Regions from separate parts of the Cupriavidus sp. 05N39 genome, predicted to be linked through region 2. Evidence: predicted binding sites of a transcription regulator. Region 2 holds the regulator's gene; the other holds the start of a gene.
What was found. The regulator FliA, encoded in region 2, starts transcription of late flagellar genes. The targets are predictions, from matches to a motif close to CTAAAGTTTNNNNNNNNNNNGCCGNTA.
Positions count from the first base shown of each region.

Region 1: a site for FliA is predicted at 2,681-2,707, ahead of motA (flagellar motor stator protein MotA). Genes of this name have one in related genera too.

Region 1 covers NZ_JBFTNE010000193.1:426-5,263, reverse strand. Annotated here, with positions in the region: partial or broken gene AC1DN0_RS40010 (methyl-accepting chemotaxis protein) at 1-288, shown strand, start outside; gene AC1DN0_RS40005 (DUF4088 family protein) at 365-1,099, shown strand; gene flhD (flagellar transcriptional regulator FlhD) at 1,511-1,828, shown strand; gene flhC (flagellar transcriptional regulator FlhC) at 1,825-2,430, shown strand; gene motA (flagellar motor stator protein MotA) at 2,888-3,751, shown strand; gene motB (flagellar motor protein MotB) at 3,770-4,774, shown strand; partial or broken gene AC1DN0_RS39980 (Hpt domain-containing protein) at 4,834-4,838, shown strand, end outside.
Region 2 covers NZ_JBFTNE010000065.1:5,936-15,215, reverse strand. Annotated here, with positions in the region: gene flgM (flagellar biosynthesis anti-sigma factor FlgM) at 1-40, shown strand, start outside; gene AC1DN0_RS27045 (flagella synthesis protein FlgN) at 96-554, shown strand; gene AC1DN0_RS27040 (flagellar protein FlhE) at 1,317-1,745, opposite strand; gene AC1DN0_RS27035 (RNA polymerase sigma factor FliA) at 1,742-2,458, opposite strand; gene AC1DN0_RS27030 (MinD/ParA family ATP-binding protein) at 2,498-3,316, opposite strand; gene flhF (flagellar biosynthesis protein FlhF) at 3,320-5,767, opposite strand; gene flhA (flagellar biosynthesis protein FlhA) at 5,781-7,868, opposite strand; gene flhB (flagellar biosynthesis protein FlhB) at 7,865-9,007, opposite strand; gene cheZ (protein phosphatase CheZ) at 9,265-9,280, opposite strand, start outside.

The DNA.
Region 1 (4,838 bases), on a different contig from region 2:
ACCTCGGTGGCCAGCTTCCGTCTGGCGCAGGCGGATGCCTTTGCCGGCTCGCGCATCGAAGCAGCGCGTCCCAAGGTGATCGCCGCGGCCAGGCCGGCACGGACCGAACCGTCCACGCATGTCGTCCGCCAGGAAGTCACCGAGGCCGCCGAGCCGGCGCCGGTGGACAAGGGGGGACGTGAGGGAGGCCGTGAGGGAGGTCGTGAAGCGAGCACGCCCGTCCTGGCCCGCACTGCCCGCCCCGCCGCGCTTGCCACGTCCGACAACGGTGACTGGAGCGCCTTCTGACGTCAAGCGCAAGGGTTATGCCGCCGGCCTCGGGCCGGCGGTGGCTCGCCGTTAGCGTCACTCAGCATCGCACATCATGACTACCGACATCACCCTGGCGCTTCCCGAGGAAGCCGCGGCCAAGCTGCGCTCCGAGTTCGAACATTTCGTCAAGCTCTCCACCGGGCTGGACAGCGAATTCAGCCCGCCAAGCTTTGACGATTTCCTGCGAGCGCGCCTGCTTCAGCATGACGGCCCGCTGACCGAGCGCGCCGTTACGCGGCTGCTGTCGGGGGGGGAGTACGCATGGGCCAAGCGTGTGTTCAACAAACAGCTGCCCAATGCCATGGCGACCCTGATGCGCGACGCGCAGCGCTTTGGCTACGGCCTGGCGACGCGCTACGAATGGACGCCGCAGGAACGCCTTGCGCATGCCCGTGACTGGTCCCGGCAGATCCTGGAGGACGCGGGGGCCGACCTGGCCTTCATCGAGCTCCTGGCGTCGCAGCTGGCCACCTCGGCGGTGGACATCCGTGCGCTCGAGGAGCAGATGCAGACGCCGGCGTGGCGAGTGGCGGAAAGCCTGCGGCGCCGGGTCTACGACCTCATGTACATGGTGCAGACCGAACGCATCGCGGGCACTGCCCGCTCGCGGCTGGGAGAGTTGCGAGCGGTGGTGGGGCTGGCCATGGACTATGGCACCGTGAGTGCCGAAGAGGCAGCGCGCGTCATGGAGCAGGTGGAGCAAACCTGTCCGCACCTGTTCAGCGAGGAGCCCAATGACCTGCTAGCAAGGGTCGCCGCATGGCTGCGCCGCGTGCTAGTGCAGTGACGTCCCTTTCGTCAATAGTGGAATGTGATTAGTGCACTTCTGGCTGGGGTGATCCAAGAGGCAGATTTAGAGTCTTTAATCTGTTACATACGCGTAACAGTTTTGATGCAAATCACATTACAAAGGCGTGACTTGTTACAAACTTCGTCTCCCATGTATGTTTCGTGCGACATTGCTGTACCCCAACGTTAGAGGGGATTGGCAGTCCGGTTGAATTGCCGATATAACTCTCACAGTCACACTTACACTCTGTAACACTTGTAACGTTTCGGATAAGTCTGACCAAGCGCAGTTCCTTAGTCGTACGCAGTACCCGTCGAACACGCACTCAAACGATCTGGTCGCCTTCAGCCTTCGGCTGCGGGTAAGCGCCGGACAAGCGGTCGAAGGGTTTTTGGTAGCGGGGAAAAATTGGAAAGCAGTGAAGTTCTCCAGGAGATCAGGGAGGTCAATCTCGCCTATCTGCTGCTCGCGCAACGCCTGGTGCGAGAAAATCATCTGGAAGCCATGTTCAGGCTTGGCGTCAGCAAGGAAATTGCCGACATTCTCGCCAAGTTGACACCGGCCCAGTTGGTCAAACTGGCAGCATCAAACATGGTCCTGTGCCGTTTCCGGTTCGACGACCATGCCTTGCTGTCGACACTCACCCATACGGCCAAGAGCCATGATATGCAGCAGATCCATGCTGCGATCCTGCTCGCACGGCAGCCCGTGGAGTCGCTCAATTGACCGCGCTCCTTCAGGCCCCGTCAGTCCGGAGTACCACGGCCACTCCGGTTCCCAATCGCAAGAGCGTCTTGCAGGACGCCAACCAGACCCAGCTCGCCATCGAGCTGATCGGCCTGGGGGCGCGCCTGCAGGTGCTCGAAGCCGAGACCACGCTCTCGCGCGATCGATTGATCCGCCTCTACAAGGAGCTGCGCGGCGCCTCGCCGCCCAAGGGCATGCTCCCCTTCTCGACCGACTGGTTCACCACCTGGTTGCCAAACATCCATTCCTCGCTGTTCTTCTCGGCCTATCAGTTCATGGTCCAGCAAGGCGAGACGGTGGGCATCCGCGCCGTGGTGGCGAGCTATCGGCTCTATCTTGAGCACGTATCGCTGCTCGAAAGCGAAATTGTCTTAAGTTTCACCCGTGCCTGGACGTTAGTACGGTTTTTCGAGAGCAACATGCTGCAGCTTTCCAGCTGCACGTGCTGCGGCGGGCAGTTCGTTACACACGCGTACGAGCCGCATGCGAATTTCGTTTGCAGCCTGTGCCGACCGCCCTCACGTGCCGGCAAGGCGAAGAAGCTCTCGAAGAACGTCGCTCCCGCGCAAGTTGTTGCCTGACTGAAGCGATTTGGACGAGACGTTACCAAGCGGATAGTCCGGGCACATGCCCGGGCTGCCGTTGGGAATCCTGTCGCCGTGCGCCGCGGATGCCGGAAGTACCCAGCATCCACGCGCATTCCCGTGGCAGCCTGCCAAGCTTACCAACGCTCAGGCAAGGCCTTCGCGGGAACTCGGGAGGAAACCCAGGCTTATTCGCCGGATCGCCGGTCCCCGCGTTGGAAGATCATCGATGCCGGGTCAATAAGTCTTCAAGTCTTGCCGTCTTGCGTCGTTAAGTCATAAGACTGCAAGGCTTCAGGACTCCAGATCACTGGGCCTTCAGGTCACTGGGTCTCGGGTCCGAGGGCGGTTTGCGTGGTTGGTGAGTCTTGCCGGGACGAGCGGTAAATCCGCTTCTCCCGGAGGGCGACCCTTGTGCGTGCCTGACGCGTGTTTTTCTGACGGGGAATCAATCGTGCTAGTTGTAATTGGCTTTGTTGTCGTAATGGCGGCGGTGCTTGGCGGATACGCCATGACCGGCGGCCATATGGGCGCGCTTTATCAACCGGCAGAGCTTGTCATCATCGGTGGCGCGGCAGTCGGCGCGTTTATCAGCTCCAACAACGGCAAGGCAATCAAGGCCACCATGCATGCGCTGCCGACGCTGTTCCGCAGCAGCAAGTACAGCAAGGCGCTGTACATGGAAGTGATGGCGCTGCTTTACGTCCTGCTGTCCAAGGCCCGCCGCGAAGGCATTCTGTTCCTGGAAAAGGAAATCGCGGATCCGGCGGCCAGCAGCGTGTTCAGCCAGTATCCGCGCATCCTCGCCGATCCGGGAATGATGGAGTTCCTGACCGACTACCTGCGCATGATGGTCAACGGCAATATGAATGCCTTCGAGATCGAGGCCCTGATGGACCACGAGATCGAGACCTTCCGCCACGAGGCCGAGGTGCCGGCGCACGCGCTGCACCGCGTCGGCGACGGCCTGCCGGCCTTCGGCATCGTCGCCGCCGTGATGGGCGTGGTGCATGCCCTTGCCTCGGCGGACCTGCCGCCGGCTGAACTCGGTGCGCTGATTGCGCACGCAATGGTCGGCACCTTCCTCGGCATCRTGCTGGCCTARGGTTTCGTTTCGCCGCTGGCCGCGCGTATCGAGCACCAGGTGGACGAGAGCGTGAAGATGTACGAGTGCATCAAGGTCACGCTGCTCGCCTCGCTCAACGGGTATGCGCCGCTGGTGGCCGTGGAATTCGGCCGCAAGGTGCTGTACTCGACTGAGCGTCCATCCTTCCTCGAGCTGGACGACCACGTCCGCGAAGTCAAGAGCATTACCTGACGTAGAGGAGCGGCAGCGATGAGCAGTGAGCACGGTTCGCATCCCATAGTCGTCAAACGCGTCAAGAAAAGCGCTGCCGCGCATCATGGCGGTTCATGGAAGATCGCGTACGCGGACTTCATGACCGCGATGATGGCGCTGTTCCTGGTGCTTTGGTTGCTGAAGGCACAGACCCCCAAGGATCTGCAGCAGTTGGCGGAGTACTTTCGCACGCCGCTGAAGGTGGCGCTTGCGGGCGGCAACAAGAGCAGCCTGTCCTCCAGCGTGATCCCGGGTGGTGGCCTCGATATCACCCGCCAGGACGCGGAAGTCAGGAAGACCCCCGACGATGCCGTGCAGAAGGCCAAGGAGCGCCAGGAAAGCGAGCGTCTGCGCGCGCTCAAGAACCGGCTCGAGCAGATCATCGAGAATAACCCGGTGCTGCGCCAGTTCCGCCCACAACTGCTGCTCGACATCACCAGCGAAGGTCTGCGCATCCAGATCCTGGACACGCAGAACCGGCCGATGTTCCGCACCGGCAGCGCCGCGGTCGAGCCGTATATGCGCACCATCCTGCGCGAGATCGGCCCGGTGCTCAACGAAATGCCAAACAAGGTCAGCCTGTCGGGCCATACGGACGCCGCCAACTACTCCAACGGCGAACGCACGTACAGCAACTGGGAACTGTCCTCCGACCGCTCCAATGCCTCGCGGCGCGAGTTGATCGCCGGCGGCATGAACGAAGGCAAGGTGCTGCGCGTGATCGGCCTGGCCGCGACCATGCCGCTCGACAAGAAGGACGAGATGGCACCGGTCAACCGCCGCATCAGCATCGTGGTGCTGAACCAGCGCGCGCAGTCCCGGATCGAGGCAGAGAATGCCAGCGCCGCCGATGTTTCGGTGGCGGCAAAGGCCGGCGCAGCCGGCCAGGAAGTGCAGGCAGGCCTGGCGGCCGCCTCCGCCCCCGCAGCGCCGGCCGCATCGGCGGCGACTGCGCAGGGCAACGCCGCCGCGGCCCCGGCCAAGCCGGGCAGTGTTCAATGAAGACCGCTTGCCATGCAGGCAGCGGGCTTCGCAGCGAATTTCAGTGAGCCAGGACGGTTATGTC
Region 2 (9,280 bases):
CCTGCTCGCGTCCCTGCGTGAGCTGAACGGCGGCGCCTGATCCCCCTGCTGCGCGGCCATTTGTTTAGCCAACCCATACCCAAGATAGGCACGCCATGAGCCAGTCCCTGATCCAGAACCTGCGCCGCGAAACCGAGCTGGCGCAGGAATTCGCCGCCGTGCTCGGCGAGGAAAGAACCATGATCAAGGCCGGCGACTACCAGGCCCTGGCCGGGTTGCTGGAACGCAAGGTCGAACTTGCCGGCTTGCTGAGTGCCTTGACGCGCACCCGCGAGGCACAGATGGGGGCTTTGGGCATTCGCACCGGCGCGGGCGGACAATTGTTCGGGCGGCAGATCGATGCGGGCGTTGAAGCCGCATGGCGGACGCTGGTGTTTGCCGCGCGCAGTGCGCGCGATGCCAATGCGCTCAATTCCGCCGTGGTGGACGCGCATCTTGAATTCACCGAAGAAGCGATCCTGGCGCTGCGTCAGCGTGGCGACAATGCGACGCTCTACGGGAAGGACGGACGGACGCAGACTGGGCCGCAAGGGGTCAGCCTGGCCAGCGGCTGATGGTTTCCGGATCTTGATTCCGGATCCGACCTGGACTGCCACTGGTTAGTCCGCAACATCAAGAAGCGGTTCTCGGGGCCACCCGGATCAAAGGCCGCTTGGCAACAGAAGGCGACAGCGCATCCCCCTCAGGCCACCCCGGGCAGTGAGGTGAAACCACCTTTGACGTTCACCGGCAGGTATCAACGCTCGGCGAGCAGCAACCGTGCTGCGCGAAGCGAGTCAATGCGCCAATCAGCGGCGTACCTTCGAGATCCCCGATATACAAGCCCGGGCCTTGCGCACCGAACACCGGATTGCTCCAGCGCAACATTGGACAACAGCGCCCCCGTCAAACCCCGAAGGCTCTAAGGCTCGAAACCGTGAAGGAATTGCAAGAAGAAGCGATGCCGCCAGAACCACGATCGGTGTAGCCGTGGGGAGCGCCCGAGGGGCGGGCCACACCCCAACGCGATGCGAAGCGAGCCGTCAAGGTTTACCAGGCCGTATGGGGCGCCTCGGGATCCGGCGAAAAGAGCGGAAAAGAGGTACCCATGTTTGAGTATCGCCTTAAGGCGATGCGAGTTTGGGTCCCGGCCGCTCTTTTCGCCGGATCCCGAGGGGGTGTCGCCCCATCCGGCGCGCTTCTTTGCCTACTTTCTTGGCAAGACAAGAAAGTAGGTCGCCCCCCGCAGGGGGTAAAACCGCCTTTGACTTTAAGCCTTTGACGTTAAGCTTTTGAATTTATGTTTTTATAACCCACCGCCGCCAGCAACAGCAACATCACCTAAAACTAACCGTAACCTGATTCGACTGCCCCAACAATACCGGCATCAGCGCCCCCCGCCCAGGCACCTGAAACGCAAACACAAACCCCTTGGCCGCATCATCCCCGCTAAACGCCTCGGTAAGCCCCTCCGCCCCCGGCAACAACACACAACGCTGCGCATTGCACAAATAAGCCTGCAGCTCATTGGGCGGCGTACTAGCAAAACTATATCGCCACCGCACGGTAGTAATAGCCCCCTCCGCCTGCGGCAAGTAACCGGTAGGCAAGATCGGCGGCGACACCGTACGCAACCCTTTGCCATGCAGCGCAGGCCCGTTCACGGAAGCCGACCAGGAATGCAGCGGCCCGGCGGGCGCGGCCCAGGCCGCGCAGCAGGCCGCGGCCAGCACCGCAGCGCCAAGACGATGGCACCAGCCCCTCATAGCAAGCCGCGCAGCTGCGAACGAAGCCGCGTAATAGCCTGGCTGCGAATCTGGCAGACCCGCGACTCCGTCACCTCCAGCACCGCCCCGATCTCACGCAAATTGAGCTCCTGGTCGTAGCACAACGACAGCACCAGCTTTTCCCGCTCCGGCAGCCGCTCGATGGCACGGATCAGCGCTTCGCGCATGCCGCTTTCCATCAGCACAGTGAGCGGGTTGCCATCGTCGCTGACGCTCAGGTGCCGGTCCAGGAAGTCCTCTTCGCCGGAGCGCTCGAAGTCCTCGTAGTGCAGCAGCTGGCAGCCATAGACTTCATTGAGCAGTGTCTGGTATTCGTCGAGCGGCAGCTCAAGCTCCTGCGCCACTTCGGAGTCGAGCGGCGCGCGGCCCAGCGTTTGCTCCAGGCCGCGCACGGTGCGTTCGATGCGCCGGGTGAACTGGCGCAGGCTGCGCGACTGCCAGTCATTGGCGCGCACCTCGTCAAGCATGGCGCCGCGGATGCGCTGGCTGGCATAGGTCTCGAAACGCGCACCGTGGGTGTCCTCGTAACGCTTGGCGGCATCGAGCAAGCCGATCATGCCAGCCTGGATCAAGTCATCGAGCTGCACGCTGGCAGGCAGCTTGGCTGCCAGTTGCAGGGCGATACGACGCACCAGCGAGGCATGCGCCGTCACGGTGTCGGTCTGTTCGAGCTTTCCCTGAATCGTGTACATGGTGGAATTCTCGTGAGTCCTGGCTGCAGGCCCAGGCGTTTAAGCCAGGGCCGGGGCTGACGGCGCCAGCGGCGCCGTCGGGGTTGAACGGGAATCGGTGGACAAGGGCCAGTTGGCAATGCCCGTGGCGATGCGGCGTAGCGCGGCGGTAGCGGGCGCCGCGGGAAAGGCCTCCACCACGCAGCGGCCTAGTGCCACGCTGCGTTCCACCAGCGGGTCGTACGGCAGGCTGCCGGCGGGGCTCGCCTCGACGCCGAGATACTGGCTGGCGGTGCGCGCCAGGTTGCCCAGCACGGCACTCGCGGCGGCATCGCTGGCGGCGGCGTTGATCACCAGGTGGAAGCGCCGGCAGGCGTACAGGTGATTGAGCCGCTTGATGCAGGCATAGGCGGCCTTGATCGAGGCCGGCTCCGCGCGCAGCACCACAACGAGGTTGTGCGCCGTGCCGGCTACCTGCGACAAGCCGCCGTCCGCGTCGCTGCGGGCATCGGTGAGCACAGTGCGAAAGCCATTCAGCGCCTGCAGCCCGCCACCGGCCTGCGGACTGCCGGGCAACACCGCGATGGTGCCGGCCGGGCGCTTGCCCAGCGCGGCTTCCAGCGTCACGGCGCCGCCCAGCACGGCGGCCAGGGTGCCTTCCGGCATGGCGCCGGCAAGGCGGGTCGCGCGGGCGCCGAAGCGGTCTTCATCGATGAGCAGGACGCGCTCGCCTTGCATGGCGAGTGCGTTGGCCAGCCCCAGGGCCACCGTGGTGGCGCCGGCACCGGCATCGCTCGCGACCACCGCGATGCGGCGCGTGGCGCGGGGCGCCAGCATGCGCCGCAAGCTTTCCGCCTGGTCGGAGGCGAGTGAAGTCACGTCTTATTCTCCCTGCGTCAGCGTTTGCAACACGCGGCTGCCGTTCATGCTCGCTTCGAGCAGGCCGGCGGCGTCGCCGGGATGAAAGGCCTCCTGCGGCGCTTCGTGGGTGGCGGACGGCGTGGCGCGGCCACCTCGGCCGGGGTAGTTCTCCAGCACGTCGAGCAAGGCCAGCAAACGGCCGAGGCCTTCCACCAGCACGGCGGCGGCCGGCATCTGGCGGGCGGGCGCGCGGCCGGTCAGCCGCGCCAGGAACGCGGCGGCGCTATCGTCGCACGCTTGCTCCAGCCGCAGCGCGGCTACCGCCATCTGCAGGGCGAGCAGACGCGCGCAGGCTTGCGCTTCGGCCAGCGAGGATTCGTTGCCGCCTGCCTGCCCGCCCTGCCCCAGGTGATCCATTGCGTGGCGCAGCGTGCGAAGTTGCGCTTCGCCGGCTTCAGCCCAGCGGGCCCAGCGGGCCAGTTGCACGCCCTCGGCCGACAACGCCGGGTCGCACAGCAGGTAGTGAACCGCTAGCGTCTGGCCGTTCTCGCGATCGACCACGCGCGACACCAGCAGGCCGGCCTCGATGCCGCTCTCGGCGGCGCCGCGCGTGCCACGTGCCTGGCCCTCAAGCACGCGCACCGGCGTTTGCGCGATCCACTGCACGGCGTCGCGGCCGCGATAGTCCATATCTTCCACCGCGTGGAAGGTCAGCGTTTCGGCCAGCGCATCGAGCTTGACGGCCGCGCCACCGCTGACCACGCGCGTGGTCTTGCGCGCGGTGGCAAGCCAGCGCTCGCCGGCTTGCTGCCAGCGCGCCAGCGTGGCGGCGGCGGGCATGGCATCCAGCAGATTGACCACGGTACGGGCGGCGGCGATGGCGGCGCACAGGGTGGCAGCGTCGGCTTCCCATCCGCCTTGCCCGGCTTGCAGCGCCGGGCCGGTGCGGCCGGCGGGCGCGGCGGCGGCCGCCAGCGGCAGGCCGTCGCGGTCAGCCAGCCAGAGCGTGTGTTGCCAGGGGCGCGGCGCGCGGCGCCCTGCCACCGGCGCGGCGACCGTGGCGCTGAGCGAAAGCACGAAACGATCGCAATGGCGGCTCAGGTCGCGGCAGGCGGCTTCGCGCACCTGCTGCGCCATCAGGCGCGGCGAGGGCGCGTTCTCGGTGCGCTGCTGCCAGAGCGAGCGGACCAGCTCGAAGCTGTAGCTGCCAGCGTTCAGCTGCTGGACGCAATCGCCCACCGCGTTGGCGTTGTCGGTCAGCGAGCGCAGCATGCCGTCGGCGCCGCCGGCGCTGGTCGCGCGGGTGGCGTCGCCATCGTCCTGCGCGGGCATGGCACGGCGCGCGGCTTCCGCGTCGGCGAATACGGAGCCGCGGCGCGGCGTCTGGAACGCGCGCTCGACCAGCGACACGCCGTTGGCGAGTTCAAGGTGCTCGGGCACGCGCTGGCCGGTGGAGGCGTAGTAGACCGGCAGGCGGTGCCGGATCACCACGTCGAGCACGGAGCCCAGGTGCGTGGCTTCATCCAGCTTGCTGACGATACAGCCGTCGATGCCGCCGTCGGGCGTGGCATCGTGGCGGTAGGCGTGCACGACTTCGTTGAGGGTGTCGCCGTGGCTGGCGCCGTTGAGCAACAGGATGCGCTGCACCGGCGCCTGCACGCCGGCCAGCATGGCGATCTGCTCCGACAGGTTGCGGTCGCGCTGACTCATGCCGACGGTGTCGATGATCACCAGGTGCTTATCGGTCAGCGCCGCCAGCGCGAAGCGCAGGTCGGCCGCATCCTTGACCGCGTGCACAGGCACGCCCAGGATGTCGCCGTAGATGCGCAGTTGCTCGTGCGCACCAATACGGAAAGTGTCGGTGGTCAGCAAGGCCAGGCGTTCCGGGCCGTGCTTGAGCACGAAGCGCGCTGCCAGCTTAGCCGTGGTGGTGGTCTTGCCCACGCCGGTGGGGCCGACCAGCGCCAGCACGCCGCCCTGCGCGAACAGCGCATCTTCGTCGTTGAGCACCGGGACCTTGCGCGCCAGCTCCTGGCGGATCCAGGTCATGGCGGCGGGCCGGTCATGACCCAGCGGCAGGTGGCCGAGCAGCGATCGCGCAAGCTGTCCGGAGAAGCCAGCAGTCACTAACCAGGTAAACAGCGAATCGCGCAGCGGATCGCCGCCCAGCGACGGCAGGCTGTGGGTGCCTACGCCGGAGAACTGCCGCTCCATCATGGCGCGCATGGTCTGCAGTTCGCCGCGCAGGTCGCCAAGGGCGCCGTCGACGGCCACCACGGCGGCGGGCGGCGGCGTGAATACCGGTGCGGTGCTGGCGATGGCGCCGAGATCGGTGTCGCGCATGGCGACAATCTCCACGCCCCCCTCGACGGTGCGGTTGGACAGCACCACGGCGTCCGGTCCCATTGCCTCGCGCACCTGGCGCAAGGCCTCGCGGCCATTGGCCGCCACGAATTTAGCTACGCTCATCTTGCGAAACCCCTCACGCTGCGCCACCGATCATGGCGGTGATCCTGATATTTCTGTTGTCCGGCACCTCGGCATGCGAGAGCACCTTGAGCTGCGGCATGGTCCGGCGCAGGAAGCGCGCCAGCAGCGGGCGCAGCGGATGCGGCACCAGCAGCACGGGATCCAGCCCCAGGTGTTCCTGCCTGTTCACCGCATTTTGCGTTTGCTGCAGCAGGGCATCGGCCAGGCCAGGCTCGATGCCGCCGCCGTTAGTGAGCGCTTGCGACAGCACGCGTTCCAGCCCGGCGTCGAGGCCGATGACCTGGAGGTCAGCGCCGTTGGGGAACCACTGCTGGGTAATGGCACGCCCCAGCGCCACGCGCACCAGCGACGTGAGTTCGTTGGGATCGCTGATCTTCGGCGCGTGCTCGGCCACCACGTCCAGCACGGTGCGCATGTCGCGGATCGGCACGCTCTCGTCCAGCAGGTTCTGCAGGATCTTCTGCAGCGCGGTGAGGGTGATGACCTTGGGCACCAGGTCTTCAGTCAGCTTGGGCGATTCCTTGGCGATGCGGTCCAGCAGCGACTGCACTTCCTGGCGGCCAAGCAGTTCGGCCGCGTGCATATGGATCAGGTGGTTAAGGTGAGTGGCCACTACTGTGCTGGCATCCACCACGGTGTAGCCGTAGATCTGCGCCTGCTCCTTGAGCCCGCCCTCGATCCACACCGCCGGCAGGCCGAATGCCGGGTCCTGGCCGGGCGTGCCCGGCAACGGGCCGGAGACCTGGCCGGGGTTGATCGCCATCCACTGCCCGGGCGTCGCTTCGCCGCGGCCGATCTCCACGCCCTTGAGCGTGATGCGGTAGGCGTTGGGCTTGAGTTCCAGGTTGTCGCGGATATGCACCACCGGCACCAGGAAGCCGATTTCCTGCGCCACCTTCTTGCGGATGCTCTTAATGCGGCCGAGCAGTTCGCCGTTCTGCGCGCGGTCCACCAGCGGGATCAGGCGGTAGCCCACTTCCATGCCGAGCGGGTCCACCAGGCTGACGTCGTCCCAGCTGGCTTCGGTCGACTCGGGCACCATCGCGGGAGCGCGGTCCTCGCGCTTCTTCTCCTGCGCCTGCGATGCATCACGCCGTGCCACGTAGCGGCCGAACCACACCAGCGCGCCGGCAAAGGCCAGGAAAGCGAAGTGCGGCATGCCGGGGATGATGCCCATCATGCCGATGATGGCGCCGGTCAGGTACAGCACGCGCGGATTGGAAAACAGCTGGCCGGTCAGCTGCTGGCCCACGTCCTGCTCGTTGGAGACCCGCGACACGATCACACCGGCGGCGGTGGAGATCACCAGCGCCGGGATCTGCGCCACCAGGCCGTCGCCGATGGTCAGCAGGGTGTAGTTGCGCACCGCGGTGGCGAAGTCCAGGTCGTGCTGCACCATGCCCACCACCATGCCGGCGCCAACGTTGATGAACATGATCATCAGGCCCGCCACGGCATCGCCGCGCACGAACTTGCTGGCACCGTCCATGGCGCCGTAGAAGTCCGATTCCTGCGATACCTCGGCGCGGCGCTTCTTGGCGCCGTCTTCGTTGATCAGGCCGGCGTTGAGGTCGGCGTCGATCGCCATCTGCTTGCCGGGCATGGCATCGAGCATGAAGCGCGCGCCAACTTCGGCGATACGCCCCGCACCCTTGGTGATGACCATGAAGTTGATCACCACCAGGATGGCGAACACCACGATACCCACGGCGAAGTTGCCACCCACCAGGAAGTGGCCGAAGGCCTCGATCACCTTGCCCGCGGCGTCCGGCCCGGTGTGCCCTTCCATCAGCACGACCCGGGTCGAGGCCACGTTGAGCGACAGGCGCAGCAGCGTGGTGAACAGCAGCACCGCCGGGAAGGCGGCGAAATCCAGCGCCTTCTGCGTGTACATGCCCACCAGCAGCACCATGATCGACAGGGCGATGTTGAACGTAAACAACAAGTCCAGTACGAAGGGCGGCAGCGGCAGGATCATCATGCCGAGGATCATGATGATCAGCAGCGGGCCGGCCAGGGCCTTCATCTGGCCGCCTCCCCGCCCGCCGGGCAGGTTGAACAGCGAGGTCAATGCGTTCATGCTTGGCTTTCCGGTACGGCAAACTCGTCAGGCACCGGCAACTCGGAGGGTGCCTCCGGGTGCGGGCCGTTGCTGTGGTGCCAGTGCTTCAGTTGATAGACCCAGGCCAGAACTTCAGCCACGGAGGTGTACAGGCCGGCCGGAATTTCCTGGCCCAGCTCTACGTGACGGTGCAGCGCGCGCGCCAGCGGCGGCGCGGACAGCAACGGCACGCCGTTCTCGACGGCGATCTCGCGAATGCGCGCGGCAATCGCCTCGCTGCCCTTGGCCACCACGCGCGGCGCGCTCATGCGGCCTTCTTCATAGCGCAGCGCCACGGCGAAGTGCGTGGGGTTGGTCACCACCACGTCAGCCTTGGGCACCTCGGACATCATGCGGCGCTTTGCCATGGCGCGCTGCTGCTGGCGGATGCGCGCCTTGATATGCGGGTCGCCTTCGCTTTCCTTGTGCTCCTGCTTGACCTCTTCCTTGGTCATGCGCAGCTTCTTGTAAAACGTCCAGTACTGCCAGGGCACGTCGATCGCCGCCACCAGCACCAGCGAACCCGCCACCATGGCGCAGGCGCTCAGCACCATCTCCAGCATGTGCAGCAGCGCCTCGTGGATCGGTGCGCTCATCAGCGCGACAGCCTCGGGCAGCCGCCGCCACAGCACCCAGCCGGCCACGCTGCCAACCAGCAATGCCTTGGCGATGGCCTTGGCCAGTTCCACCAGCGATTGCGAGGAGAACAGCCGGCCCAGCCCCTTGAGCGGCGAGAGCCGGGAAAAGTCGGGGGCGAAAGACTTGGCGGAGAACAGCCAGCCGCCCAGCAGCATGGGGCCGGCCAGCGCCGCCACGCCAAAAAGGAGCAGCAGGGGCAGGAAGGCCAGCAGGCCCTCCCAGACCGTCACGGCAAAGTGCGACATCATGCGCGACGTATCGAAGGCAACGGCCGGCTCGAAGGCCAGGCCGGCGTGCAATACAGCGTCGAGCTTGCTGGCGAGCGTGCCGCCCAGCATCGACAGGCCCGCCACACCGCTCATCAGCATGATCAGCGTGGCGAGTTCCCGCGAACGCACGACCTGCCCCTCCTCGCGCGCCTTTTCCAGGCGCCGCGATGAGGCAGGTTCGGTTTTCTCGAGATCGCTTTCTTCGGACATGGCCGCTCCGTTACGAAGCGGCATGCGGCCGTTCGTCAGGGACGATTATCGGAGCGGGAAGCGGCGGGCATTAGGGGGAATAGGGCGGGGATTCTGGCGCTGTTTGCAGGATGGCGTCGCCCCAGGCGCGGCGCGGGCGGATGCGGCGCGCTACCCTCCGCCATGGCGGCGGAGGCTTTACCGGCAATGCGCCGGCAAATCCGGCCAGGCCGCCGCGGCGCCGCGGCAAGGGCGCCACCGCTGCCTGGCCAGGACGGTCAGAACCCCAGGCTG